Regions from separate parts of the Cohnella sp. GCM10020058 genome, predicted to be linked through region 1. Evidence: riboswitches for the same ligand, from Rfam matches in the RefSeq annotation. Region 1 holds a riboswitch; each other region holds the start of a gene.
What was found. A riboswitch is a leader RNA that binds a small molecule or an ion and turns the genes downstream of it on or off. The one in region 1 is predicted to bind cyclic di-AMP.
Positions count from the first base shown of each region.

Region 1 (7,397 bases):
GCCGTCGATGCGGGCCTTGATATCGGCGAAACGCTGATCGGCATGCACCTGCGCCAGGTCGCCGTGCCGGTAAGGCCATCCGGCCGCTGGATCGGAGAAGCGCGGGTGACGATGGCATACGCGCGGCCGAAGCTGATCGGCGGCGAGCGCGCAGTATACGCGAAGCCGAGCCGGGAGGCGCCGCCTTCCGGAACGTGCGACTGAGCCGCCAGGCTGGCAACGGCTTCTGCCGCCGGTTTGTTCAGCCTTCGTACGTGCGGAAGAGGCGAATTGCCCGATTAACCCCGAGTAAAGCGGCGGCTATCAGCGCACTTTGGCGCCGATTTCGTCCCGTTCCGAACGGAAATAACTGCAAATATGCAGGTTATGGAGCGGGATGGCGGCCAGATGAGCCGGATAGCTGCAGATTGCAGTTAAATTGCTTTAGCTGTAAACAAAACAACCAAATGATGAGAAATACCTGCATGTATGCAGTTATCTCCTCGTCATCGGCCAACATAAATGAAAAAAGCAACATGATTGCATGATTGCAGTTATTCTCGTCATCGCTTTAAATTCAACTTTCTCATAACCCCAAGGAGGACCACCCATGACCGCCAATCTGCGCAAGCAAGATCCCGAGATCGTCAAAGCCCTTAACCTCGAGCTCGGCCGCCAACGCGACAACCTCGAGCTGATCGCATCCGAAAACATCGTTAGCGAAGCCGTCCTTGAAGCGATGGGCACCGTTCTGACCAACAAATATGCCGAAGGCTACCCGGGCAAGCGGTTCTACGGCGGCTGCGAGTACGTCGACATTCCCGAAGAGATCGCCCGCAACCGCGCCAAGGAACTGTTCGGCGCCGATCATGCCAACGTGCAGCCGCACTCCGGCGCGCAGGCCAACCTCGCCGTCTACCTGGCGACGCTGCAACCGGGCGACACCGTGCTCGGCATGAATCTCGCGCACGGCGGCCACCTGACGCACGGCAGCCCGGTCAACGCCTCCGGCTTGCTGTACAACTTCGTCGCTTACGGCGTCGACGAGCAGACCTTCACGATCAACTACGACGAAGTCCGCAAAGCCGCGTTCAAGCACCGTCCGCGCATGATCGTCGCCGGCGCGAGCGCGTATCCGCGCATCATCGACTTTGAAGTGCTCGGCCAGATCGCCCGCGACGTGGGCGCACTGTTCATGGTCGACATGGCGCATATCGCCGGTCTCGTGGCAGGCGGCCAGCACCCGAGCCCGGTGCCGCACGCGCACTTCGTCACGACGACGACGCACAAGACGCTGCGCGGACCGCGCGGCGGCCTGATCCTGTGCACCAAGCCGTGGGCTGCGGCGATCGACAAGGCGGTATTCCCCGGCACGCAGGGCGGTCCGCTCATGCACACGATCGCAGCCAAAGCCGTTGCGCTCGGCGAAGCGCTGCAGCCGTCCTTCAAGGATTATGCGGCTAACGTCGTGACAAACGCCAAGGCGCTTGCCGAGACGTTGACCGCAGAGGGCATCAACCTCGTCTCCGGCGGCACGGACAACCACTTGATGCTCGTGGACACCCGCAGCCTGAACATTACGGGCAAGGATGCCGAGCACTTGCTCGACTCCGTGGGCATCACCGTCAACAAGAACGCGATTCCGTTCGATCCGACGAGCCCGTTCATCACGAGCGGCATCCGCATCGGTACGCCGGCCGTTACTTCGCGCGGGATGGACGCCGCGGCGATGAAGAAGGTCGGCCAGGCCATCGCCATCACATTGAAGAACGCCAAGGACGAGACCAAGCTTGAAGAAGCGCGCAAGCTGGTACGCGAGCTCGCCTCGCAATATCCGCTGTATCAAGGTCTTGAATACTAAGACCAGGCTCGCCAGCGTATCCTAAAAACAGGTACAGGCGCCCAATTTTGACCTTTCGAGGCCGAATTGGGCGCCATTTGTTTGACGATTCGGGACATTCGGTATAAACTAAGTGTACGCTTAATTCCCGGTATCGGCCGGGAAACGGGGGAACCAAGTCTTTATGGGGCGAATTGAAGCTATTCCAGGCTTCATAGGGTACCATCTTACCCGAGTCCGTCAGCTAACCTCGTAGGCAGTGGATGGGTCACATCTAATTTATTGAAGCTTGAATGACCCTCGCCGGGTCTTTTGGCGTCTCTACAAGACCCCTCTGTCTGGCTAAGCGTATTGCGCGCGCCTGTTGCAGAAGGGTCTTTTCTGTCCTTCGAGGCGTGTCGACTTTAGACCGGGAGAAGGAGGAATTTACGTTGGCCATGCCGGAATTCGCCAGAAACATGGACCAAGACGCTGCCGCTCCTTTCTGCACGAACACGAATACGTATTATCATAGCCTCATCGACTGGGGCGACGCCGACGATCCGCTCCGCAAGCTGCTGTCTCCATCTTTGCCGGCGGCCGGCGGCCAAGGGATCTGGGGCGCCTCCGACGACGAAGCCGACTATCTGGCACAAGGCTATCGCCATAAGTTCCGGACGTCCGCTTTCCTGATGCTTCCTGAGACGGAGGCCGAAGAGGGCGTGTCGCCGGCGCTCGCATATGTGGCGGCTCATCCGGAGATCCGCCAGGTGATTCTGGCGGGCGGCGACTGCTTCAGCCTTCCTACGCTCAAGCTGCGGAATCTAATCCAAAGCTTGCGGGCCATCCCGCACGTCGGAATTATCAGGCTCAGCACGCGCATGCCGGTCATGGAGCCGATGCGCATATCGGACGACCTGGGCTTGCTGCGCCTTATCCGCGAATTTTCTACGCCTTCCAAGCCGCTTTATCTGATGGCGCACATTCATCATCCGCGGGAGATGACGGATCAAGCGATTCGTGCGTTCCGCTCGCTCCGCGACGCAGGAGCCGTCATCGTGAACCGGACGCCGATCCTTGGCGGAATCAACGACGCGCCGGAGTTGCTGGGTGAGCTGCTGGATCGCCTCGAGCTGGCCGGCGTGACGCCGTATTACTTTTTCGTCGATCGTCCGAGCGAGGAGAACGGGGAATTCTCGGTGCCGCTATCCAGGGCGTACCATCTGGTCGAAGAAGCCAAGCTGACGACGGCGGGGCTCGGGCGGCGGGCGCGCCTTGCGGTGAACCACGACGCTGGCTTCGTCGAAGTGCTGGCCGTCGAAGGCGGCAAGGCCTATCTGAAGTTTCACGCGTCACCCGACGACGACGCAGGCAAGTTCATCACGGCAGACTGCCCCGACGACGCGTTGTGGCTGACCGAGCTGCCGGGCAGCGAATCGAAGATCGGGTCGCTGACGATCGACTGGACGGACTCCGAGGATTACGGGCTCCGCACTTCTTACGTCAAGCGGCCTTATCAGATCGGAGATTAATCGGTCTTTTATCATACATCCGGCTTTGCCTTCCGAGGCAGGCCGGATGTATATTTATTTTGACGGATACTTGGGCGTCTGCGGGGAAATGTTGAAACGGTCGGCCTGCATCCGCGTACTAGAATACATAGCCGCGAACAAGCGGACAAGAGGAGGATTCGTGTAAATGTCTATTTTCAAACGATTGCGCGATCTCACGCTGTCTAACGTATATGCCCTGATCGAAAAGGCGGAAGACCCGGTCAAGATGACCGATCAATATCTGCGCGATATGGCAGAGGATCTCGAGGATGCGGAAAAGGCGGTCGCCGCCCAGATCGCGATCGAAAAGCGATTCAAGCAGCTGTACGAGGAGCAATCGGCTCTGGTCGCCAAGCGCGAAGAGCAGGCGAACATCGCCGCGCAGGCAAAAAATATCGACCTTGCGCGCCGCGCGCTCGAGGAGAAGAAAGCGGCAGAGACGAAGGTTGCCGAGTACAAGGCCAGCTACGAGCAGAACAAGCAGGCCGCCGACAATCTGCGTCTGAAGCTCGATGAGATGCGCAAGCAATTCACCGACCTCAAGAACCGGCGCGAGACGCTGGTCGCCCGTGCCAACGCGGCCAAGGCGCAAGCCGGCATCAACAAGGCGATGGCTGGATTCGGTACCGACACGGCGATGTCCGGTCTCAGCCGGATGGAAGAGAAGGTCCGGCAGATGGAAGCGCACGCCGAGGCGACAGAGGAACTTAGCCAGTCCAAAGGCAGGTCGCTGGACGACGAGTTCGCGACGCTAGGCAAGGACAAAGCCGTCGAAGACGAACTGGCGGCCCTGATGAAGAAGTACGAGAGCTAAGGCGATCCAAGAGGACTCCCCCGCGGGGTCCTTTTTTCAAACGCCCATCTAAGCTAAAATGAGTTAAGCATTCATGGCGCGTCCGAAAAGGGGCGCTTCGGGCAGCTTATTCCCGCAGGTTCATGCGGATATCGCCCGGTTTTATCCGCGGGAGGAGAGACGTTAACATTGACGATTGAAAACGTGGTCGGCACGCTGCTGTGGACGGCGGCGGGCGCGGTGCTTCTGTTCATTCTCATGGGCATCGACGCTTATTTCACCAAGTACAAGGATATGGAAGAGATGAAGCGGGGCAATACGGCCGTCACCGTCCGGTTCGTGCTGAAGCTCGTCGCACAAGGTTACATTCTGTCCCGCTCGATCGCGACGTCCGACGATCTGGGCGAGGCGCTGCTTGTCTCCTTCATTTCGTTCGTCATCCTCTTCGTGCTGGAGTGGATCGTCGAATTCGCGTTCAGGCGCATCGGAGATTTGCGTTTGGACGAAGGCGTGCGGGACGGCGTCGTAGGGCATGGCCTGATCGCGGGCTCTCTGCATCTGGTCGGTGCGATGATCATCGGCTCGTGCCTGTAAGGCTGCGGGAGAGGAGGACAAGAGATGAGCTTGTTCAAAAGGGTTAAAAATATTTTGAAAAAAGCCGAGCCGCTTCCGCAGGAGCGAAGCGTGCTGACGATGGGGCCCGGAGATGTGTGCGAGGTGTCGCTTGTCACTTACCAGGTGACCGGGCGTACCAAGCCGACAGCCCGCAACGAAGTCTGGTTGACGCTTCGGGACGGCGCAGACGTCCGCTATCTGAACATTGAACAGCGGCTCGATCTGTCGTATTCCTTGTTCAGTACGATTGACGGGCGTCTCGATTCGATGGACGAAGTGCCGGCGCATATCGAGTTGGACGGTATCGATTACCATTTGGAGGACCAATACAGCACGCGGATCGTCGAGGCGGGCAGCACGCCTTTTACCTCCGCAGGAGGCGATCTTTACGTATGGCGTTTCCAATCGGACGGGCGCAAGCTGCTGCGGATCGAATGGCAGGACGGACGCTTCATGCTGTATGAAGGCGAAAGCGTACTGCCGGGAGACGTGGAGTGGCTGAGAGGAAGCGGACGATGAGCCGGCCGGCGCGCCGGCGTTCCACTCGCGGACGGCTGCGTTCCTCCATTCACCTGACCGTCATGCTGGCCCTCGTCGTAACGCTGCTGTCCGCGTGCGGGCCGAGCCTTAACGTCCAGGAGACGTATCCGCTCGAGTCAGTAAGCGGCAGCGGCAGCCAGACCTCGTATGTCTATCGGGCGGCGGGGGAGACGGTACAGGAGGTCGCGACGGCGCTCGAGGCCAAGAAGAAGCCTGAGCAGGTGTCCAAGGACGATCCCGAGCATATGTTCCTCGTCTATTCGGATCAGGTCATTCACGTGCAAAAGGATCCGAACAAGCCGGAGGACAGCCTGGTCGAGGTCGACTCCAAAGAATACGTGCGGCAGAACTACAGTCCTTCTTTCCTGGAAGGCTACTTGCTCGCGAGCTTGATCGGCAATCTGTTCGATTCGTCGAGAGGCGGCTACTACGGCGACTATCGCGGCTACGGCAGCCAAAAGTCGTATCCGCCAACCACGGGTACCTACCGCACGCCGACGGTCAGCGATCAGAAGGTCGCGCCGCCGCTCACGGTGGACAAAAAGGGCTCGATCTTCAAGCGCGGCAACAAGTCCGGCTCCAGCGGCAGCGTAGGCTCCGACGGATTGTTCGGCAAGAAAAAGTCGACGACGGGCAGCATTACCCGCGACGGCACGAGCGGCTCCGGCAGCAAGTCCGGCTCCAGCTTCAAGCCGCGCAAGACGACGAAGCCGCGAACAAGCTTCGGTGGCTCGGGGCGCATATCGAGGCGACGATGACGATAACAGAAACGGGAATTTAACCAAAAACCATATTGGCGTGAAGCACGCGCCGCTTGCATTCCTTATCTTCGGATGAGGGAGGCGGGCGGCTTTTTTGTTAGGTGAAAAAAGGAGCAGAGAGGCGATGGGTTCAGACTTGTTTAACCTGGAAAAGTTTAAGGCCGATCCGTTGTACCGGCAGGGAGATCCGGAGGCCAACCGACATTTTGAAAAAGCATTCGCCTTCTGGTGGGCCGCGACGCTCCGGACAGCTAAAGGAGCCAGATTGCTGCGGCTAAAGTCCGGATTGACGTATGCTTCCATCTACTTTTTGCGTTTTTCCCGGATCACAAAAACAAGTATCGCTACTTGCCGGGTGAAAGTCAGATCTATAGATAACTTGTCTCGTGCGTCGGAGTGATGGTGCACAGGAATAGTGCACGGTGGCCGGGGGGAGGCGATGAGGCGCTGGTGTTGGGGGTGGTGCACAAGAATAGTGCACGGTAGACGCGTGAGGCGATGAGTAGCGGGTGCCGGGGTGGATGGTGCATCAGAATGGTGCACAGTAGCAGAATGCGGCGATAAGAGGCGACGGCTTTAGCTTATGCGACGACAATGCAAAAGCCGACGCGGGGGTTACCCGCGTCGACCCACAGACGGCGTTAAATTAGCGATGAACGGGATAGCCGCGTTCATAGGGCTTCGCGACGTCGGTTTTGCCATCGAGACGGCGCAGCGCGTCGATCGCCCAGTACGGGTTGCGCAGCATGGCGCGGCCGATGACGGCCAGCTCGGCGTCGCCCGATGCGACGACGTGCTCGGCTAGCTCGGCATCGTCAAGCATGCCGACGGCGCTGACCGGGACGCCGAGCGCTTCCTTCAGCGCACGCGCGAACGGCACTTGGTAGCCCGGATAGTTGCCGGGCTTCCCCTTCACTGCCGGACCGCCTTCGCCGCCGGTGGAGACGTCGAACAGGTCGACGCCTGCATCGCGGTAAACGCGCGAGACCTCCAGAATATGGTCAAGGTCGTAACCATATTCCGCATACTCAATCGCGGACACCCGCATGAGCAGCGGCATATCGGGAGGCAAGACGGCCTTGACGGCCTTGATGATCTCGACGCCGAATTTGGCTTTGTCGCGTCCGAATTCGTCGTCGCGCTTGTTGATGCCCGGCGAGTGGAATTGGTGGATCAAGTAGCCGTGAGCGCCGTGGAGCTGGATTGTATCGAAACCGGCCTTGACCGCACGGACTGCGGCGTCCGCGAACTTGCCGACCAGTGCCCAGACTTCTTCGGTGCTGAGCGCGCGGGGCTGCTTGGCAGTGTTGTCGAACGGCTCGTTCCACGGGCCGACC
Region 1 covers NZ_JBHUJV010000009.1:881,724-889,120, forward strand. Annotated here, with positions in the region: gene ACFSR7_RS19155 (TIGR01440 family protein) at 1-204, shown strand, start outside; gene ACFSR7_RS19160 (serine hydroxymethyltransferase) at 590-1,840, shown strand; cyclic di-AMP (ydaO/yuaA leader) riboswitch at 1,948-2,093, shown strand; gene ACFSR7_RS19165 (KamA family radical SAM protein) at 2,257-3,330, shown strand; gene ACFSR7_RS19170 (PspA/IM30 family protein) at 3,497-4,165, shown strand; gene ACFSR7_RS19175 (DUF350 domain-containing protein) at 4,334-4,738, shown strand; gene ACFSR7_RS19180 (DUF4178 domain-containing protein) at 4,763-5,278, shown strand; gene ACFSR7_RS19185 (DUF4247 domain-containing protein) at 5,275-6,057, shown strand; gene ACFSR7_RS19190 (NADH:flavin oxidoreductase/NADH oxidase) at 6,707-7,397, opposite strand, start outside.

Region 2 (7,397 bases), on a different contig from region 1:
TCAGCGTTCTGGCCGCGCCGTTCGCGTTGCCGTACTTGAGCGCGACCGCGTAGTTGCCGGCGGCTGCGGCATTAACGGTGAACTGCGTCTGTGCGCCCTGCGTCCAATAGCCGTCCACGAATCCCGTCCCCGTATAACCGGGATGGTCCGTGTTTACTTTGGCTCCGCCGGACAGCGCGGCTGCTTCGGCTTCATACACATTATTGGCCGGCGGCGAGACGGTTCCGTACACCTCGAACTCGGATACCTGACCGGCCGGCCAGGCGCTGTTGGCCGTGATGTTGACCTTGACGTAGCGCGTGCTGGCGGCGGCGAAGCTGATCGTCACCGCATTGCCGGTTGCCGGGTTAAACGAATACGAAGCGGACGACGCGAGCGTGCTGTACGCCGAGTCGTTCAGACTGCCCTGCACGGACAAAGTCTGCGAGCGCGTCCCCCATCCGGACGGCAGCTTCAGAACGACCTGATTAATCGTCGAGGCTGCTCCCAGGTCAACCCGGATCCATTGCGGAAAGGCGTTGTTCGCGCTCTCCCAGTAGGTGCCGGCGTTGCCGTCTACGGCATTGCCCGCTTGATACACATCCGCGTATGAGCTCGCGGTCACAGGTTTGTTCGCCGCCAGATTCGGGCCGTCCGCATAGGCCTTGGATGCTTGAAGCCCGGCCAGGTTGGCGAACAGTCCGGCCATCAGCGCGAGAGCCAGCAAAGAAGCCGTCCACGGCTTCCGTTTCCCCGTATGCAGTTGCATGAACATCATCTGCCTCCTTTTAAATGGATAACTCGAAATTCCGGTCTCTTCCGACTTGAGCGGCTGATCAGTGGCGCCTGACTAAGTTCACGGAGCTGCGAACCTCCTCCTCCCGTATATGGATGATGCTTCCTTTAAATTATAAGCGCTTACATACATGTCCGACGATGTACATTCCTATGAGATGTGTGTGCGGAACTACGATTCTTATGAGGCCGAAAACCAAAAAATCTCGCCCGCAAAATCACGGACGAGACGGATCGCATGCGCTCTTCGGACGTTAACGACGCAGATGGTAAGGCACGGTCGCGATGATGACGTCCTTTTGATTGTAAAGGTAAGCGCGAAGCAGCAGGCTCGACTGATTGTGCAAAATGTGCTGCCACCAGTGCTTGGCGATAAACTGCGGGATGAGGACGGTGATATGGTCGGTCTCGGCGGTTTTCCACTCGATCGTGTCGATGAACTTCATAATCGGGCGGATAATGCTGCGATAGCTTGATCTGAGCGTGATGAGCCGGACGCCGGGATCCCAGTCGGCCCATCTTTTTTCCATGCGCTCGATCTCCTCGTCGTCAAAGCCGACATAGACGGCGACGACGTTGTCGGTCAGCGACTTGGCGTAGCTGAGCGAATTCATGACGACGCGGGTGACCCCCGCGACCGGCACGACGATCGTGCTGCCCTTGATGCACGGCTTCTCCTTGGCCGGATCGATGCGCAGCTCGTCGGCAGTATTGCGGTAATGGCGTGCGATGGCGAAGAACGTCCACATGACGACCGGCAGGAACACGAACACCATCCACACATGCGTGAACTTGGTGAAAATAAAGATGAGCGTGATGCTCAGCGTCGTCAGCATGCCGATCGTATTGACAAGCAGGCGCGTCATCCAGCCTTGCGGGCGTAGCCGGATCCAGCGCACCATCATGCCGAGCTGCGACAGCGTGAACGGGATGAAGACGCCGACCGCGTAGAGCGGGATCAGGTTTTCGGTGTTGCCGTGGAAAATGATGACCAGCAGCGCCGAGAACACGCCGAGGAAAATGATGCCGTTGGAGTAACCGAGCCGGTCTCCGCGAACCATGAAGGCGTGCGGCATGTATTTGTCCTTGGCCAGCATGAACGCCAGCAGCGGGAACGCGGAGTACGCCGTATTCGCCGCCAGCACCAGAATCAGCGCGGTCAGCGCCTGGATGACGTAATAGATCGTACCTCGACCGAAGGTCGATTCGGCGATTTGCGAGACGACCGTCTGCTTTTCGTCCGGCGCGACGCCGTACCAATAAGCGAGCAGGCTGATGCCGATAAACATCGCGCCCAGAATCGTGCCCATCATGATCAGCGTGGCGGCGGCGTTGCGCTCGGCCGGCTTTTTGAAGTTGGGAATGGCATTGGATACGGCTTCGACGCCTGTGAGCGCGGAGCAGCCCGAGCTGAATGCCTTGAGGAGCAGGAAGAGACTGACGTTAGACACGGCGGCGCCGAATTCCGGCACGTGAGCGGGCGCGCTGCCCGTTGCGTACTTGACGATGCCGGCAGCGATGAGCACGAAGATCGCTACGACGAATAAGTAGATCGGCGTCGCGAGCACGGAGGCGGACTCGGTCAAGCCGCGAAGGTTCATGACGGTCAGAATAAGGATGATGACGAGCGCGATCAGAACGCGGTGTTCGTGCAGCGAAGGAAAAGCCGACGTGATCGCATCCGTGCCGGCGGACGAGCTGACCGCGACGGTCAATATATAATCGACCAGCAGCGAGCCGCCGGCCAGGAGTCCCGTCGAGACGCCGAGATTGTCCTTGGCCACGATGTAGGCGCCGCCGCCGGCCGGATAGGCATAAATGGTCTGGCGGTAAGACAGGATGAGAATAAATAAAAGGCCGAGCACCGCCAGCGAGATCGGCACCGAGTACCAGACGGCCGCGAAGCCCGCCGCCATGAGGACGATCAAAATCTGCTCCGTGCCGTACGCCACGGACGATAGCGCATCGGACGACAAGACGGCAAGCGCCTTGAATTTGCCCAGCTTGGCGCCCTCGATCTCCGCGCTTTTCATCGGTCTGCCGATCAGAAGCCGTTTAACTTTGCTGACCATGGGGTTATCTCCTTTGCTGTGCCGGCACCGCTGACGGGCATCAAAAAAAGCCGCAGGAAAGGATCTCCCGCAGCTTATTCTTAAGCGAATAGCGGCGCAGGCTCCTCTTCCGGACGCTTGCGAGGTTAGCTGTCGGATTCGGGCTCGGCAAGCAGCCCTACGCTTGGCAAAAGCCAAGCGATTCACCCCTGGGCGTGCATGCGCGGCACCCGGTTGGTTCCCCCGTTCCCGCATCTGCGGGATTCAGCGATTAGGATGTTAAATCACGAAATGAATCATACGTTACGTTCCATCTTCATGTAAACTGCCGCCGAAGGGGATGAAACAGCGCGGCGGCCGGTTAACCTACGAAGAGAACGGTTACATTCATGCGGCTCTTGCATTATCTCAGCCGCGCACATTCGCGCTCGATTTATTGAGGTTTCTGCTGTCTCGGATGCCCGAGTATTTGAAACGAATTAAAAAAAATAACCCCGCCTCCCGCCAAACGGGAGGACGAGGGGTGTTGTATGCATCCCTTTTAAATGAGTTGCAGATTCTCCAGCATGCGCATGAGCGATACGGTGGCTTCGGCCCTGGTAACCGGCGCGGCAGGAGCGAATGAGCCGTCCGCTCTGTTCTGCATGATGCCCGCAGCGAGCAGTGCCTGCGCGTCGGCGGCAGCCCATGCAGGAATTTTCGCCGCATCGGCAGAAGCGCCGGAGCCTGCCTGCCCCGCAATTTTCGGCAATCCGCCCGCATAAGCGATCGCTCTGCCCAGCATGACCGCCATCTCCTGGCGCTTGATGACGCCGCCCGGACCGAAACTCCCGTTGCCGTAGCCCGAGATTAGCCCCGCGCTCACTGCCGTCGTCACCGGAGCGCCATACCAGGCGCCGGCCTTCACATCGGCGAACGAGAACGCTGCCGGCAGTGTCTGCAGACCGAGCGCTCTCGCGAGGAGAGCGGCGAACTCGGCTCTCGTCACTGTTCGGTCCGGCTGGAACTGTCCCGATCCGGCGCCGAGCACGAGCTTCCTGGACGCCATTTTCTCGATCGCGGCACGATCCGTGTGGACCGCAATGTCAGCGAACGACTTGACTGCCTGCGCCAGCACATACACGCTGTTGTGCGGCGTCCGGATCGCCGCAGTCAACCGGCCCTCGGAAACGGTGATCGCCGCAGGGACGAATACGAGCTGTCCGGTGACGGTGTCCAAGGTCAGCGCAGTTACTTCCCCTGTCGTCTTGGGAGCGTCGATACTTACCCGTTTGGTGACATAAATGCCGTTAAAGTTTTTCAGCTCTTTTTTCTTCCCGCCGGAAGCCAGCTCGATCGTGAAGTCGAGGAAGTCGGACAAGGCTGCATAGCCGTCCGTTCGCAGCATTTGCCGGGACTTCGCCTGCTCTGATTGCGCAGACTTGACGACGCCGAACTCGAGCTGCAGATCGTCAGGGACTGCTGCCGTTCCCCAGGCTTGCGCCAGCAGCGAGCCGCTAAGCAGCTTGACGGGAATCTCGTACGAGACTTTGTCAGTCTGTACCACAAGCGTCAAGCCCGAGGATTGGACAGACGCGGCCGCGAGCGCCGCGGACGGCAACCGTACCTTAATGCCGTCTCCGCCTGTGCCGACAGGCAGGACGAGCTTGAGCGCCGTACCGGCAGATGCCGTCTGCCCGTCCGCCAGCTTGAGCGCTTGCTTCAGCTTGTCGGCGTCGGGCTCGACGATTGAAATCGAGCGTCCGTCGGCACCGGCTTCCTGTGAGGACTTCAGATCGTTGCCGGAGAGCTTGATCGTCCCGTCCTGAACCTTCGTCTCATCGTCGGCATCGTCGGCAGTCGCGCTTCCACCGGATGCGCCGGTACCCGGCGTGCCCGTTCCGGGAGTACTGGTTCCGGGAGTGCCGGTTCCAGGTGCACCGGTGCCTGGCGAGCCTGTGCCCGGGTTGCCGGTGTTCGTATCCACGACGATCGGGCAAACATTCAGCGGCGAGGAGACCGAGACGATCGGACTGAAGCCGACGCCTTCGTAGTCTCCGTACGTCGTAATCGTCGTCGCTTCAGTACTTGTCGCGACCAGCGTGAACACGCCTTCCTTCGCGCTCTGAGCCAGCGCCAGCGTACCGACTGCCAATCCAGAAAACATACCGGTAGAGGGAGAAGAACCGCTAGGGCCTAACTTGTATGACGCGCTTCGAATCGTGTTGCCGGACCGCACGGTCATCCGTTGCCATTGATCTTTTTCATCGAACAGGCCGAACAGAATATCGTCTACGCCGTCGCCCAGCACTCCGCCAGACTGCAGCCTGTCTCCTTCGCTGCCCGACTTGTAATAGCGTCCCGAACCGGAAAACACATAGGTCTCGTCCGGGGAAACCCAGAGCCGGTCGGGCGATCCTTCATGTACGTACGGCCCATGAAAATCCGGAACGGCCGTTTCGTCGTCCGTCTCCAACAGACGCGAAGCAATCGTCGCATAGGCGCGGAGCTTTACACCGTCCACGATCGTATAGAGCCGCTGCCGCCCCGGCGATAGCGCCAGCCCCTGCGCGCTCGTCATATCTGCACGCGCGCGGATCGTTCCCGCTTGATCGTACGCAGTCAGGTGCTGGCCGTCGGCCGCGCGACTCAGCACGTAGATCTCGCCCGGCGCCGCCACGGCCAGATCGAACGGCTCATCCGCCGTATCGAACGCAGCTGTCTGCGATAAATTGCTCGCGTCCAGCACGACAATCCGGCCCGTTCCGTCTCCTTTCTTCAGCACTGCGTACACATAGTCCGCTGTCGCGAACAGACGCACCGGCGCTGCGGACACATTTGCCGTCTCGATTCGTCCGGCCGTTGGATCAAAGGAAACGATGCTTCGAATATTCGCGCCGCTCGGGATCAAATACAGCGTGTGCGTGCCGGGATGTCCGGTCGCCTGCGCCGCCTGCCAGGGCAGACGGGCCCAGCCGACGGCCGAGGCGTAAGCCGACTGCGCTTTGGAACGGTTGACCATGACGCTCCAGCCGATCTCGGCAGCCCGGTTGCCCGCATCGTCGTAGATAGCGGTCGAGCTTGCGTCCGGCTGATAGCTGAACGTAACCGTATCTCCGGCGGCTGCGGCACGTCCCAGCCAAAGCTCGATATGCCGGCCCTTGGCGACAACGTGCGTGACGGACACCGCCTCGCCGTTCAGCTTGACCGCCAGTCCGAGGTACGATCCGGACATGATCGGAGCCTGCATGCCCACGTATTCGTCAAAGGTCAGCGTCAGCTTGGCCCCGCTTACGCTGGCTATCTTAAGCATGGGCTGCTCTGTATCGCTCGTATAGGTGTAAGCGGACCTCAGGTCCGGCCGGACGCTTCTGCCGCTCGCCGACGTTAGCTTGCTCACCGTAACTTTATAAACGGTGCTCGGCTGGAGCGTCCGGTCCAGCGTTAGATAAACGATATTCGCTTGGCTGCAGTCCTTCTGGACCGAGACGACACTCGGATTGACCGTCCCTCCGTCCTGGCGCTCGACGGTATAGTTGGCGGGGTTCCCCAGCTCAATTGCGCTCATTCCCTGATCGAATGTCAGCACGATCATTTTCTCGCGCACATTGCCGTTCGCACTCGCCACATAGGGGCTCACCGAATCCCTGACGGCCTTCACCTTCCAATTGCGCGTCTGACCGTTTTGTGCCGTCACGGCGTACGTACGTTCCGATGTCAGGTCGACGGGCGCTCCGCTCGCGGGACTGACGACCGCGCCGTCGGATACGGTAATGTAAGGTGTCAGCGCGGTCAGGTCGTCGCCCTCCTCTACATAGAGCGTGACCGTGCTGCTCGCATTGTCGATAATCGTCGAGCCGTACAGAATATCCAGGTTAAAGCCGACGATCGCATTGGCCGTCTCGGGCTTCGCGACGCTGCCGGTTACGGTCCACCGGCGTTTTTTGCCGTTCTCGGAGGTCACCTCGAACTGCACGGGGGAAGCATAATTGCGAACCTGAGCCGGGTCCGGGAAGATCGATGCGCCAGGAGACACCGAAATCCGCGCAGACAGGCTGCTTAAGTCGGTGCCCGGCGTCACTTGGAACGTAACGGCGGAAGCAGTCGCATCAATGTAAGGATTGTCCGCCAACTGATCGGCGCTTAAGGACACGATCGAATTTTCGCTGGCCGTATACCCGAGCCCTACCGCCGCCCAGGCCGCTTCGACCTTGGCGATGACAGCCGACCGGAGCTCGTCCGTGAGCGGAAGATCGCCCGCCGCCAGCACGAAGGCGTCGCGCGCATCCGTGAATTGCGCCGTCGGCGTCAGATAGGAGGTGAGCGCGCCGTAGGCCATGTCGCCCATCAGCTTCCGGCCTTGGCCGGCCAGCTGCGGGATCGTATCGATCCCGGTCGCCATCAGATAGGCGGCATGGTTCGTTATGCCGCTGTTTTTATGAACGCCGCCGTTGTCGTTGCTCTCCGGCAACTGGGCATATCCGCTCATCGTCCCGGGCTGCGGATCCAGTCCCAGCTCAGGCTGCTGCAAGCTGCGCAGATAGCCGCTGCCGCCGGCGACCCCCGTATCCTCGCCGATCGTCCAATCGTCGT
Region 2 covers NZ_JBHUJV010000008.1:308,319-315,715, reverse strand. Annotated here, with positions in the region: gene ACFSR7_RS13830 (galactose-binding domain-containing protein) at 1-754, opposite strand, end outside; gene ACFSR7_RS13825 (APC family permease) at 1,029-2,846, opposite strand; cyclic di-AMP (ydaO/yuaA leader) riboswitch at 2,946-3,105, opposite strand; gene ACFSR7_RS13820 (M4 family metallopeptidase) at 3,367-7,397, opposite strand, start outside.
Region 2: another riboswitch for cyclic di-AMP. It lies ahead of ACFSR7_RS13825 (APC family permease); the one in region 1 lies ahead of ACFSR7_RS19165 (KamA family radical SAM protein).

Region 3 (7,397 bases), on a different contig from region 1:
ATAAGAGAGCGAGCGGACCGGAGCTTGTCCGGCTGTTGGCCGAAGGCACGACAATCGCCCTGGTGAGCGACGCCGGCATGCCGGCCATCTCCGATCCGGGCGCCGATCTCGCGGCTGCGGCCGCCGAGCAAGGCATACCGGTCGTTCCCATTCCGGGCGCAAATGCCGCGCTTTCCTCGCTCATCGTATCCGGCTTGCCGACGGAACGGTTCCTGTTCGCAGGCTTCCCGCCCCGGGACCGCAAGGGAATAGAATCCTTCCTCGCCCGTCTGGATCGGGAAGAAGCCACGCTCCTGTTGTACGAATCTCCGCATCGGCTCAAAAAGACCGTGGAGGCGGTCGCCGAGCGGTGGAGCGGCCGACGGATCGCGGTCGTGCGGGAGCTGACGAAAAGGCATGAAGAGATTGTACGGGGCACAGCCGAAGCTTGCCTGCAATATATAGAAGCCCATCCGCCCCTGGGTGAATGCTGTCTGGTCATCGAAGGCGCGGATCCGTCAGCGGCTTTGTCGGCCGATCCTAGCGAGGCCTGGTGGTTCGAGCTGACAACGGCCGAGCATGTCGCCAGATACGAAGCGCAGAACGGCGAAAATCGCAAGGAAGCGATGCGGTTGGCGGCGCGCGATCTAGGCTTGTCCCGCCGGGAAGTGTACCAAATGTTGCTCGAAGAAGAAAAAGACCCCTCCGCGGACTAAGTCCGGGAGGGGTGGCAAGGAGATATAAAAAGGTTAGAAATAACGATGTTGGTAAGTGCTTCTTCCATTATAAACGAATTTCTCTAATTTGTCACACGGTTGCAGGTAAATCCTTCAAGCATTCTCTGCAAACGATTTTTCCCTTAAAATAAATAACGTTGTCCGCATTGCCGCAGAAGATGCAAGCCGGTTCGTATTTCTTCAGCATGATGCGCTCGCCGTCCACATAGATTTCCAGCGCATCCTTTTCCCCGATACCCAGCGTTCTGCGCAGCTCGATCGGAATGACCACACGACCCAGTTCATCCACTTTCCGTACAATGCCCGTCGACTTCAACATTTGGAAATCCTCCCTCATTCGCGTAAAATAAGATTAAACGAAATGTCGGAGAACCTCCGCATATTCGCCATCATTCGACAAAATTCTTTCTTTTCCGTACTCTATCGTACCAACGATTCCCAAATAAGTCAACCAGAAATAGTGGCTTCTTTAGCTGAAATTTAGCTGAATACCCGCTAACTTCCACAGTTTAGCACCAATTCACCAATATATTAGGTAAAAAACGGGATTAATTCTTAAAATTAGCGGATGACACCATTCGACAAAATCATAATCGTTTGTCGAATGTGAAGCCCAAACCTACGAGGTGATCGAAACATGTACCGTCTTCGGGAGGAAAAAGTATTCAAGGACCCCGTTCATCAGTCCATCTACGTACAGGAAGCGACGATCTGGAAGCTTATCAACACCGCCGAGTTCCAACGATTGAGGCGCATACGGCAGTTGGGGACTTCGTACCTGACCTTCCATGGGGCAGAGCACAGCCGATTCTCCCATTCGCTGGGCGTATACGATATCACGCGAAGAATTATCAGTCAATTTGAGCGTAACGGATACCAGGACTGGCCGCAAGAGGAAAAAATGGTCAGTTTATGCGCTTCTTTGCTGCACGATGTCGGACACGGTCCTTTTTCCCACGCCATCGAACAAGTGTTCGATACGGATCATGAGGAGTGGTCGTGCGCGATTATATTGGGAGATACCGAGATCAATCGGGTATTAAAGGAAGTAAGCGAGGATTTCCCGCAAAAGGTTGCCGCCGTCATCTGCAAGACGTACGACAAGCCGATCGTCGTGAGCCTCGTGTCCAGCCAGATGGACGCGGACCGAATGGATTATTTGCTCAGGGATGCGTACTTCACGGGCGTGAACTACGGTACCTTCGACCTCGATCGGATCTTGCGCGTGCTGCGTCCTTATAAGGGGCGAATCGTGGTGAAGGAGAGCGGGATGCATGCAGTAGAAGATTATTTGATGTCGAGATATCAAATGTATTGGCAGATCTACTTTCATCCCGTGACGCGCAGTTCGGATATCGTACTGAGGCAAATTTTCATGAGGGCGCGCGAGTTGTTCCGCGGGGGCCATGCGTTCAAATTCCTGCTGCCGCCGCTAGCGCAGTTGTTGAACGGCACGATCGGACTGCGGGACTATCTGGCGCTGGATGAAGCGATGGTACAGACTGCGTTCGGCCAATGGGCGGACGAAGAAGACGAGATATTGGCGGACTTATGTAAACGGTTCTTAAACCGCCGATTGTACAAGTATGTACCCCTCGACAGTCCGCACGAAACACTGGAGGCGGAGCTGCGGGAGCAATGGGAAAGGATCGGTCTGCACCCTGATTACCACCTTCAGATGGACACGCCGACGAACCTTCCCTACGACGTGTACAAGCCAGGATCTCCGGATCCCGAGCCCAAAGAAAAGACCCCCGTCCTCGTGCTGGACGAAAAAGATCGATTGACCGAGATATCTTTAAAAAGCGATATCGTCCGGTCGATCGCGGGACTTCATACCGGGAAGTATTATATCTATTATCCCGAAGACCTGGTGCTCCCGCATGTCCATGATCTTAAACCCGAGATTCGCGAACTGCTGGGTTTATAGATCTTATACCAAATTGATTTGACCAAAGGAGGCGTTCACGACATGCTGTTCGATACGCACGCCCATCTGGACTCACCAAAGTTTGACGACGATAGAGAAGAAGTGATTGCGCGGGCCAAGGAAGCGGGCGTCGGTACGATTGTCAATATCGGCTTCAACCGGGAGACGATCCCGACGACCATTGCATTAGCCGAAAAGTACGATTTTATCTATGCGGCCGTAGGCTGGCACCCGACGGATGCCGTCGACATGCGATTGGAGGATGACCTGGGCTGGATCGAATCACTATGCAGTCACCCCAAAGTCGTGGCGATCGGCGAGATCGGGCTCGATTATTATTGGGACACTTCGCCCAAGGACGTCCAGCAGCTCGTATTCCGCGAACAGATCCGGCTCGCGAAGCGGATCGGCAAGCCGATCATCATTCACAATCGGGATGCTCATGAGGACGTCGTCCGTATTCTTCGCGAAGAAGGAGCAGCCGAGATCGGGGGCATCATGCACTGCTACTCCGGCAGCTGGGAGACGGCCAAGCAATGCTTGGATATGAACTTCTATATCTCCTTCGGCGGGCCGGTCACCTTCAAAAACGCGCGCGTTCCCAAAGAGGTATTGGCCCGTGTCCCCCTGGACCGATTGTTGATCGAAACCGATGCTCCGTACCTTACCCCCCACCCCTATCGTGGCAAGCGAAACGAGTCGTCTTATGTGCAGTTTGTAGCTGATTCCGCCGCGGAAATCACAGGCCTTTCTAGGGAAAAAATAGAAGAAATTACGGATCGAAATGCACGTGTCTGTTTTCGACTCGAAGAAAAAGCGCCAACAAACGCAGAAAAATAAATATTTTCTAAGAAAAAACTAGCTTTTGCCTTCGAAATCCTAAAAATATGGCTGAAATTTGCCTTAAAACGCTGAAATTCGCTCTTTGCACGTTCTTTACACCTTTGGGGCGTGCGGGTTATTATCTAATCCAGAAGTCCGAATATGACATTCCTTTTCCAGTGCGCTTAATCTCCCAGCGGGGAGAGCGGGGGACCCGACGCGGACGATATCGGCGCTTGCCGATGTCCCAGCGGTCCGAGCAATCTTGGGGTGAGTAGCGAACGACGGGCGCCGTCCGGCTGACGGCAGACCGCTTGATCGCTTAGGGCAGACTCTCGACGCCCGAACCCGACAGCTAACCTCGCAAGCGTAGTAGAGAGAGGTAACCTCGTGCCGCCCCATCGTCCCTCGTCCAGTTGAGCGGAAGCCACGACCAGGCCCTCTGTCGCAGGCTTTTTTTGTGCCCGAATTTACGCGTTCGGTGCCGATAGCCGCTAAGACCGCTCCACGGAAGCACCCACGGGATGAATGGCAGGCGCATGACATGCCTCCATAGCTGGGCAAGGCGGCGCAATTCGCTAGTGTGCAAGCCGCTCCACACTAAGCTTCCAGCGCCGTTATCACAAATGGATAGTCGCGTCAGACGAATATCATGTAAAACAGTCGACGGCGAGGCTATGAAGGAGGAACGAGAAAATGGGTGCAATCCCCCTTCAAGGGACCCATGATCCACGACCGACCGGCAAGCTTACCGCAGCGCGATGGTTGCATGAGCATCTGCGTTTGATTCTCTTGAGCGCAATCTTGTCCTTTGCTCTTACCATCTGTCTCATCATGCTGCTGCACGGCGCGTCCGCCAAGAGCGTGACCGTCGTGGACGGCGGGAAATCTACCGTCATCCAAACCCGCACTTCCGATGTCTCCGCCTTGCTTAAGGAGATTGGCATCACGGTCGGTCCAAACGATCGGTTGTCGGCAGCGCTCACGTCCTCGGTAGAGGACGGCACGCGAGTCGTCATCGATCGGGCTATGAGCGTTCAGCTCGTCGCAGACGGGAAGAAAGAGACCAAATATACAACAGTCAAGACGGTGGGTGATCTGCTGCAAAATGAAGGCATCACGCTCTCCGCAGAAGACAAAGTTACGCCGGCACTCACGTCAAAGATCGACGAGGGACTGCAGGTGAAGGTCGTCCGCGTCACACGCGAGGTCGTCACGACCGAGCATCCGATGGCGTACAAAGTTGTCAAGACAGCGGATCAGAACTTGCTGGTCGGCAAGACGAAGGTCATGCAGACGGGCAAGCAAGGCTTACTGGTGAAAAAATTCGAGCGCGTCTACGAAGACGGCAAGCTCGTTAACGAACAGCTCATCTACAAATCGCTTGATCAGCCGATCGTGCAGCAAGTCGTAGCCGTCGGCGCGAAGAAAAAAGCGGCCGTCGTGTCGCTTGCCTACAACAAAGCCGCAGACGAAGTTAAGACACTCCAATTGAACGGCAAATCCGTGAAGGTAAAGAGCGTTTTATCCGGCGTCACGTTAACCGCGTATTCCGCGGGTCCGGCTTCGACGGGCAAAGACGTAGGCGACGCGGGCTACGGCATCACCGCTTCCGGTACCACGGTATCCGAGGGTCGTACGATTGCCGTCGATCCGGATGTCGTGCCTTTGGGCTGGTGGGTCTACATCGAGGGCATCGGCTTCCGCCGCGCGGAAGATACGGGCAGTGCGATCAAAGGCAAGAAGATCGACGTGTACTACGACAGCGAGCGGTATGCGAATAAGTTCGGCAAGAAACGCGGCAACACTGTGTACGTGATCGGACCGGTTAAGCCATCGGCCGCCTGATAGGTTCTTAATTTTTATTACCCGCTATTATTGAGTTTGTGTCTGTTTTATGTCGGAGCGGTCAAGTTTTTTTGGCGGCGGCCTGGTCGGGTCGCTGCATCCTGGGAAGAGGCCTGTGCCTCTTCCCTTTGTCATTTGCGGGATGTCGGCTATAATAGGGCATACGAAGCAATACGAACGGATAGGGGAACGAACGGAGCGAGCGGGGTGAACGGTATCGGCCTGGCTAAGATAGCAGAGATCATCGTTGTGGAAGGCAAGGAGGATACCGTGGCGATCCGAAGGGCGGTCGACGCGGACACGATTGAGACGGGCGGTTCGGCGATCGACGAAAAGGTGCTGCGACGCATCGAGCTGGCCCGCGCACGGCGCGGTGTCATTATCTTTACGGATCCGGACGTGCCGGGCGAGAAAATACGCAAGATTATCGAGGCGAGGGTGCCGGGATGCAGCCACGCGTTCTTGGCGAAGGCCGATGCGCGCGGCAAGGACGGCATCGGCGTCGAGCACGCGAGCCCGGAGGCGATACGCGCGGCGCTGGCACGCGTGCGGCCATCGGCAGGGGGCGGCGCAGTTGCCGTCGCCGATGGAGCGCTCGCGGCGCAGCGCGGCGACGGGGCTTCATCGGCGTCTGCGTCCGAGGCGGCGCTGGCAGGCGCGGACCGGGCAGCGATGGCCGGCGCAGGCGCGGAAGCTGGCCCAAGCGCGGGAGACGGCGAGCCGGAGATCGCCTGGCCGGATCTGATCGATGCGGGGCTGATCGTACATCCGGCCGCCGCAAGCCGCAGGGAGCGCATGGGCGAGCTGCTGGGCATCGGATATGCCAACGGCAAGCAGTTCTACAAGCGGCTCGGGATGTTTCGCATTACGCGGACGGAGTTCGCAGAGGCGCTCAAGCAGCTGACGAGAGAGGGAGTAGGCGAATGACGAAGCATGCGGGAGGCGTAAGCGGTATGGCGGGTGCCATGGATATCGCGACGCCGACGCGGACCAAGGATATTATCCGCAAGCACGGCTTTACCTTCAAGAAAAGTCTGGGTCAGAACTTTCTGATCGACAAAAATATATTGGACAAAATCGTGGATGCTGCAGCGCTCAACAAGGACAAGGGCGCACTGGAGATCGGCCCGGGCATCGGCGCGTTGACGGAGCGACTCGCACAGGAAGCCGGCAAGGTCGCCGCAGTCGAGATCGACAATCGGCTGATCCCGATCCTCGAAGAAGTACTCTCGCCCTATCCGCATGTATCCGTCGTGCACGGAGACGTGCTGAAGACCGACCTGGCGAAGCTGTGGTCGGAGCGGTTCGCCGGCTGCAGCGAGGTCAGCGTCGTCGCGAACCTGCCGTACTACGTGACGACACCGATCGTCATGACGCTGCTGGAGCAGAAGCTGCCGCTCGACCGAATCGTCGTCATGGTCCAGAAGGAAGTGGCCGAGCGGATGGCGGCCAAGCCCGGCGGCAAGGATTACGGCACCCTCAGCATCGCTGTCCAATACTACTGCGTAGCGGATATCGTCTGCGTGGTGCCGTCCGGCGCCTTCATTCCTGCGCCGAACGTCGATTCGGCCGTCATCCGACTGACCAGGCGCGAGGCGCCGCCGGTCGACGTATCCGACGAGGCGCGATTTTTTCGCGTCGTGCACGCGGCTTTCACGCAGCGGCGCAAGACGCTGCACAACAACCTGGCTGCGCTCGTCGGCAAAGAGCGCAAGGCCGAGCTCGCCAGCCTGCTTGAGGCAAGCGGCGTGAAGCCGGAGCGGCGCGGCGAGACGCTGTCGCTTCAGGAGTTCGCGACGCTGGCCGAAGCGTTGGCTGCTGCCGGCATGATCGCATAGAACCGAGGGTCCCTGTCTTGTCGACGACGGGGACCCTCGCTTGCGTTAATGCGTGCACCATTGGGCGCCCCTCCCCATAGGATAGACGAAGAGGTGATTCGCCCATGAAGCTAGGGGACTTGGTCGTCCGCAAATCATACGGCGGCGATGTATTGTTCCGAATCGCGGCCCTGCTGCAGAATACGGCGGTGCTGCGGGGAACGGATTATCGGCTGCTCGCGGACGCGCCTGTAGGGGACCTCG
Region 3 covers NZ_JBHUJV010000014.1:9,980-17,376, forward strand. Annotated here, with positions in the region: gene rsmI (16S rRNA (cytidine(1402)-2'-O)-methyltransferase) at 1-695, shown strand, start outside; gene ACFSR7_RS24465 (AbrB/MazE/SpoVT family DNA-binding domain-containing protein) at 787-1,035, opposite strand; gene ACFSR7_RS24470 (HD domain-containing protein) at 1,354-2,646, shown strand; gene ACFSR7_RS24475 (TatD family hydrolase) at 2,689-3,486, shown strand; cyclic di-AMP (ydaO/yuaA leader) riboswitch at 3,641-3,853, shown strand; gene ACFSR7_RS24480 (resuscitation-promoting factor) at 4,165-5,316, shown strand; gene rnmV (ribonuclease M5) at 5,524-6,243, shown strand; gene rsmA (16S rRNA (adenine(1518)-N(6)/adenine(1519)-N(6))-dimethyltransferase RsmA) at 6,270-7,154, shown strand; gene yabG (sporulation peptidase YabG) at 7,259-7,397, shown strand, end outside.
Region 3: another riboswitch for cyclic di-AMP. It lies ahead of ACFSR7_RS24480 (resuscitation-promoting factor); the one in region 1 lies ahead of ACFSR7_RS19165 (KamA family radical SAM protein).

Region 4 (7,397 bases), on a different contig from region 1:
CGGGGACGCGCCGATGAACATGAGCAGGATGATGAAAAACTGCGTCGCCTGCCGCAAATCCGCAAGGTTTAACGTATTGATCCCGGCGGTACGGGGACTGACCGACTGCGTAAACGCGGATAAAATTTTAGTACCCGTTTTTAACGGTCCCATCGTGCCGGGATTTGAGTATTCGAATGCGAGAATGACGATCGCGCCGAACAGAATCAGCGATCCCGACATGGTCAGGACCACCTTGGAATGCAGGGACAGCCTGCGCCCGCCCCGGAGGTCCGTCAAGTCCGAGAGCACCACGAAGCCGAGACCGCCCGTCACGATCAGCGCCATCGCGATCAGGTTGACCCAAGGATCGCCCGCATAAACGGTGAGGCTGCGGAAGCCTCCCATCAGATCGAACCCTGCGTTGTTGAAAAAGGAGACCGCGTGAAAGATCCCGTAGTATATCGCCCTCGCGGGACTCATATCTCTAAGGAAGCAAGCCATGAAAAGCAGAGCGCCAGCCGCTTCGACCGACAGCGCATACAGGACGACGCGGCGGACGAGCCTTACGATGCCCTCGATACTGCTCTGATTGAGCGCTTCCTGGAGGATCAGCCGTTCCTTGAGCGAGATGCGCCGCTTCAGGAAGATCGCGAACAAGGTGGCCATCGACATGAAGCCGAGGCCGCCGATCTGGATCATTGCGAGAATGACGATCTGCCCGAACATGGAATAGTGATCGCCCGTGTCGACCACGACCAGGCCCGTAACACAAGTGGCAGAGGTCGCCGTGAAGAGCGCGTCGATATATCGCGTTTGCACGCCGGCGCTCGAAGCGACGGGCAAGTGGAGCAGAAAGGAGCCCAGGCCGATGATAAAAGCGAAGCCGAGCGCCAGCGTCCGCGGAGGAGAGGCGACCAGCCATGCGTACATTTTTTTGTGCATGCGTCTCTCCTCCTTTACCTTGGATTTACCCGATAATGATGCGGCCTTCCGCCTCGCGATACAGCGTGCGTCCGGACTTGGAGCCCAGCGCGTAAGTCATCGTCAGCGGGCCGAGACGCCCCATGAACATGAGGACGATAATAAGAATCTGGCCAAAGGACGACAAGTCTCCGGTGATGCCGGCGGACAATCCGACCGTCGCATAGGCGGACATGACTTCGAAAAGAATGAGCAGGAACGCCTGCTTCTCGGTAATCGAGAGAATCATGACGGACGTGATGACGATGGCCAGCGACAGCATCGTGACCGTAATGGCGCGGTTGACCTTGGACCGCTCAATGCGCAGTCCGAGCAGCACGACGTCGGTACGGCCGCGCAGCATCGCCCAGACGGCGGCCGCTAGCACCGCAAACGCCGTCGTCTTGATGCCGCCGCCGGTGGAACCGGGCGAGGCGCCGACGAACATGAGCAGCACCATCGCAAACTGCGTCGCGTCCCGCAAGGAGCCGATGTCGACGGTACTGACGCCGGCGGAGCGGGTGGATACGGACTGCAGCGCGGCCGCAAGCAGCTTGTCACCGAAGGACAGCGGGGCGAAGGTGAGCTCGTTGGTGTATTCGAAGATCAGGATCGTGACCGTGCCGAGCACGATGAGGAACGCCGATACCCAGAGCACGACTTTGGAATGATAGGACAGCTTGCGGCGGGTCGGCAGCTCGACCAGGTCGGAGAGGACGACGAAGCCGACGCCGCCGAGCACGACGAGCACGATCGAGAGCAGGTTCATATAAGGATCTCCGACATATCCGGCCATGCTGCGGAAATTGCCGAACAGGTCGAAGCCGCCGTTGTTGAAAAAAGAAACGCTGTGGAACACGCCGTAATAGAACGCCTGCCGGAAATGCATCTCGTGCATGAACCGGAAGGTAAACAGCAGCGCGCCGACCGCCTCAATGCAAAGCGCATAAATGAGGACGCGCTTCACCAGACGAACGATGCCTTCCAGGCTGCCCTGGTTCATCGCTTCCTGCAGCACGAGGCGATCCTTGAGCGAGAGGCGGCGTCCGGCAAAAAACGCGAACAACGTGCCCATCGTCATGAAGCCGAGACCGCCGAGCTGCACGAGGATCAAAATGACCCATCGGCCGAACACCGAAAAATATCCGACCGTATCCAGTCTGGAGAGACCTGTCACGCAAGTCGCGGAGCTGGAGACGAATAACGCCTCGAGCCACGGCGTCGGCTCGCCGGACACCGTGGAGATCGGGAGCCTGAGCAGCAGCGCGCCAACCGCGATAATTACGGCGAAGCCGATCGTCAGCACGCGCGGCGGGGAAGCATATAGCCAGCCGATAATTTTCTTAAGCAAAGTACGATTCACCTCATGTCGGCAAACGGTTGAAAAAGCGCGCAAAAAAAGACACTGGAGCTCCAGTGCCTTGGCGCACGGCGATCCTGTCTGGCAGCCTACGAGGTTAGCTGACGGGTTCGGGCCAGATCAGGCTGCCCTATCCGGCGCTTGGCGCGCGGAATTCACCCCGGAAAAGCTTAAGTGGTTCCCCCGTTTTCTTTGCGGAAATTCGGCTGGGTAGTATGATGAAGAAACGATGGTTCGGTTTCCATAAAAAACATTACACCGCATTATAGTCTGTCCGATAGGTACACACAACAGCAGAAATGCGAAAAATCGCCTTGTATGAGGATATACGGACGTTATTAGGCCGTGTAACAGCTTTTTTACGGGGATTCTAACTCTTTCTCTTGTTTTGGCTCCAATTCCTATCGATAATAAGCGGAAGGACCAGCTATTGCGGATAAAAAGACGATGTATACGCTTTTTCAGATCAATTCGGAATCGGAGTGGGTAATTTGAGATCATCCAAATGGGCTGTCGCCGCGGGAATCGGCCTTCTTATCTTCCTGTTCATGCAAGTATTGCCTGCGATCGCGCCGGCTATGAAAGGCGAATCGGCCGCGATTAGCCGCGGGGAGGCCAAGCGGATCGGCCTTGCTTATGCCTCGGCGCACTGGGGTATGGATCTTGGCGAAGGGTCCGACGCGGCGATCACGCATGTAGGCGACGACCGCATGGCAGCCTATATGACCAAGCACAAGCTGACCGACGAATACGACCGCGACTGGGATGCGCGTTACCCGACGGACGTCTACGCGGTCGATATCCATGCGGCCGACGGCAGCGTCGATCGCGTATCCGTCCATATGGAATCGGGCGAGGTCGTCGGCTGGGCGCGCGTCGGAGATGCCTTGACCGATGCGGACAAAGCCGCTGCCGGCGACGTAGACGCGCGGACCGCCGAAGCGATCGCCTGGCTTAAGACGCAGCCTGGCTACGACGCTTCGGCCTGGGAGCCTACCGGCAGCCTGACGCAAGGCGGCTCGGTCATTTTGCAGAGCCGCAAGACCGGCCTGTCGGACGCGCATGTACAGCTGCTGGTGAAGCCCGACAAGGTGCTTACTTACCGGTATGCGCTGCCCCAGGCTTTCGCAGACGAGATTGCGAAGCAGCGCAAGATTGCCGATAAGCTATCGATGACCGGCTTCCTGCTGCCGCAGATCGTCATGTTCGTGCTTGCCGTTATTTACGCCGCGACATGCCGGGGATGGACATCGTTCAAACGCGGACTGTTCCTGTCGGCGGCCTTTTTCGTCATGTACGCAGGGTTCATGTTCAATCTGCGTCCCGGACTGCGGGCCTCGTCCGTTGACATGAACGCGATCGCTTCGGAGAGCAACGTGTCGGCGCTGCTCGTCACGAACGTCGTTATTCTTTTCATTCAGGCGCTGCTCACGTACTTCGCTGCCGTCGGCGGCGAAGGCTTGTGGCGTTCGATGGGCCGCTCGTTGTGGCCGCGCTGGCAGGACGCGGACTTCGGCAGCCAGGTCAAGACCGCCATGAAGCAGGGCTATTTGCTCGCCGTGATCCTACTTGCAGCGCAAACGATCGTTTTGACTGCCCTAAGCCTGCTGCTCGGCAGCTATTACGGTTCCGACCCGAGCCAATCCGCCTACAATATGTACTATCCTTGGCTGCTGCCCTTGCTCGCTTGGTGCGCCGGCATCTCGGAGGAGATCCAGACGCGCTTTTTCGGCATCGGCCTCGTACGCAAATGGCTCGGCGCGTTCGGCAGATTTAAGCGTGCAGGCACGCACGGCGCTTCCGCCTCCGGCAGCGTGATCTCCAGGGCGCTCACGGCCATCGCTGTTCTGCCCGCGACGGCCGTATGGGCGTTCGGCCATGTCGGCTATGCCGTATTTCCGTGGCAGACCCGCTTCATCGAGCTCATGATTATCGGCGCTTTGTTCGCCTGGTTCATGTTGCGATTCGGCCTCTTGACCGTTATTTTCGCCCACGTCGTCCTCGACTCTACGCTGATGGCCGTACAGATGCTGTCCGACGGGCTCTCATCCGACAATCTCGCAGGCTTCGTCAGCGTCCTGCTGCCGGCTGCCGTCGCGATGGCAATCGCCTGGCTGCACGAAAAGCGACGGGGCGGGTCCGGTCCGGCCGCAGACTTCACGCGTTAGAGGACTTGCGGCGTAATCTCGGGATGAACGCTCAGCCTTGTCTTGGCGAGCTTGCGCCGCTCCAGCCGTATATGCATCACAAAGTCGGCGAGTAAAAAGGGAGCGGCGGCCGCAAAAAATACCCCCCATTTTTTGAGCGCCGACAGCAGCAAGTGGATTACGTCGCTCATCACCGCGAACCGGACCTGCCCCTGCAGGTCCGGCGTATTGCTGATCAGCGTAATGCCGTACGCGCCTTGTTGCGCAACAGAAAAGCGAAACATCGACTCGCCTTTCAACCGTTTTGCGAAATAGACATCCGACTTATCCTCCGTCAAATCCAGGGAAGAACTTCCGTTATCCACCATGGCAATCACCTGATCGAACATTCCGTCGCTTGGATTGCTGCTTTGCACGGAAGCGGACTGTCCATGCACGTTCGGATCGCCGATCCATTCATAAAAAATTTTATATTTGCCCGGCTTTAATTGGATGACGGTTTTGGCGTTCAGGGTGACGTAATCACGGTTGTGAAAACTGGTGAAAAAGGCACAGGCGCTCGTCAAAAGACCGGCGAAGAGGATGCAGCCGGTGAGGATGAGCGGGGCAAATTGGCGGAAAAATGCAAGCATGCGAATGCTCCTCGGTCAACGATTTGGATAGGAGTCAGGCTGAACGGCTAACCTTTCGAAATTTTGCTCATGAGGTGGAGAAGCTAATGGTAAGCGAACCCATTTCTCTCGTTGTCTCGGTGTACTCGTTATAAATCTGGTATTTGCCCGGCTGCAATTGTACAGTGGTCTTTTCATTGAACGCGAGATAATCGCGGTTGTTCAAGCCGGAGATAAAGGTGACGATGCAAGCGACGAATCCTGCGAAGAGGATGCAATCCGCGAGGATCAATAACGAACTGACGGAGGAAGGCTGGCATGACGGTACTCCTCTGAGATCGATTGTAGGGTCTGATAAATGCATATTATTGGTAGTATAGACTAATATGCCATTAGCGTGCAGCATTATTATTGCGTTTTACATACTTTTACAAAACAAAAAAGCAGGCGCCTCGAGAGAAGCTTTCTTCTCAATGCGCCTGCTTTTTCTTTCTTTTTTCCCTTAGCCCGCGGCACCGTTCAAGCCCTGCAACTCATCCAGCAGCATCGTCCGCGTGACCGGGTCGTCGAAATTCCATTGGCTGTTCAACATGTGCACTTGACCGTTCTTGACCGCAGGCAACGACTTCCACAGACTGCTCGTGAACAGCGCCTCCGCCTGCGCTTTGGTCTCGTCCTCCTCATCCTTCAAAATGTACAGCTCGTCGCCGATATAGTCCGACATGACCTCGACCGAGATCTCGGCAAAGCGCTCGTCGCCATCGATCATCGTTTGAACTTTAGCCGGCGCCACGTACCCGAGCGCGTCGTACAACGACACGGAAAAGCCTTGATGGCCCATAACATACAGGACCTTGCCCATCATAAGCAGGACGGTTGCCGATTGGCCTTGCTTGCCTTTTTGCGCCAACAGGTCCTTGGTCTGCTTCACCTTTGCGTCATATGCCTCGACATAATCGTCAGCAGCCGCTTCCTTGCCCAGCATGCCCGCAATTTCATGCATTCGATCGAAGCCGCCCTTTTCGGAAATAACGACGGTCGGCGCGATTTTCTCCAACGGAGCCAGGCCCTGTTCGTCCCAGTCGTTAAAAATAATCAGGTCCGGCTCCTGCGCAGTCACCTTCTCCAAGTTGGCGGGATAACCGACGTCCGCGATCCCTTGAAGCCGATCGCCATAAGCGACCTGGCTGCCGATGACGCTCAAGCTGGCGCCGACAGGCGTAACGCCCAGCGCCAGAAGATCCCCAGGATCGCTGCCGACGTACACGATTCGCTTCGGATCGGTGGGAATTTCGACTTGGCGGCCCTTGACGTCCGTGATCTTTTTGGTAGCCGCTCCGGCCGACGAGGCGGATGCTTCCGGAGAAGCCGTTTGCGCGGACGACACCGCTTCCGACGCCGCAGAGGCTGTGGCCCCGGTAGACGCTGCGCCTTCGTCTGCGTTTTTGTTGGCATGATTGCCGCAAGCGCTCGCGAGCACCGTCAACAACAGCACGACGAGAATCATCCAATTTCTGTTGGTCCGCAATTGACTAACCCCACTTTATAAACGATAATGATAATCGTTATCAATATAAAACGAAAAAAAGCCTGCGTCAACCATTTTTTAGCTATTTCCCTTCACGGCACCATTCGTACGCCTTCCGTGCACCATTCTCCTGCATGGATGCAGCTCCCGCCGCGCCTCCGCCTCGCCCGATGCCCGTCGTGCACCACTATGGTGTACGGACCCGTCGCTCGCTCGTCCGCCGCTAAAAAAAACGGGATCACGCAGAGAACGTCTGCGTCATCCCGTTTCCCTATGCGTCGGCTTCACTTGGACCGTCGCTTCGCTTAGACCGAAGGTGCAGCGCTCTCTGCCGCTTCCCCGCCCTCATCTTCATTCAATGCGGCCAAAATACGCGCGGCCAGCGCTTCGCCGATCGACACCGCCTTGAAGTCGGCCGCCGAAGCCTCCCGAATCGCTTTGAGCGAGCCGAAGTGCTTGAGCAGCTGCTTGCGGCGTTTCTCGCCGATGCCGGGGATGGCGTCGAGCTTGGAAGCGATCATCGACTTGCCGCGCTTCTCGCGGTGGAAGGTGATCGCGAAGCGGTGCACCTCGTCCTGGATGCGCTGCAGCAGGTAGAACTCCTGGCTGTCGCGCGGCAGCGGCACGACCTCCGCGGGATCGCCGACGAGCAACTGTGCGGTGCGGTGCTTGGCGTCCTTGGCGAGGCCGCATACCGGCACGAACAGGCCCAACTCGTTCTGCAGGACATCGATGGCTGCGCCGATCTGGCCGCGGCCGCCGTCAATGACGATCAGGTCCGGCATCTGCAGCCCTTCCTTGAGCACGCG
Region 4 covers NZ_JBHUJV010000002.1:555-7,951, forward strand. Annotated here, with positions in the region: gene ACFSR7_RS03340 (TrkH family potassium uptake protein) at 1-924, opposite strand, end outside; gene ACFSR7_RS03345 (TrkH family potassium uptake protein) at 950-2,293, opposite strand; cyclic di-AMP (ydaO/yuaA leader) riboswitch at 2,375-2,520, opposite strand; gene ACFSR7_RS03350 (hypothetical protein) at 2,794-4,470, shown strand; gene ACFSR7_RS03355 (hypothetical protein) at 4,467-5,081, opposite strand; gene ACFSR7_RS03360 (ABC transporter substrate-binding protein) at 5,563-6,588, opposite strand; gene uvrC (excinuclease ABC subunit UvrC) at 6,894-7,397, opposite strand, start outside.
Region 4: another riboswitch for cyclic di-AMP. It lies ahead of ACFSR7_RS03345 (TrkH family potassium uptake protein); the one in region 1 lies ahead of ACFSR7_RS19165 (KamA family radical SAM protein).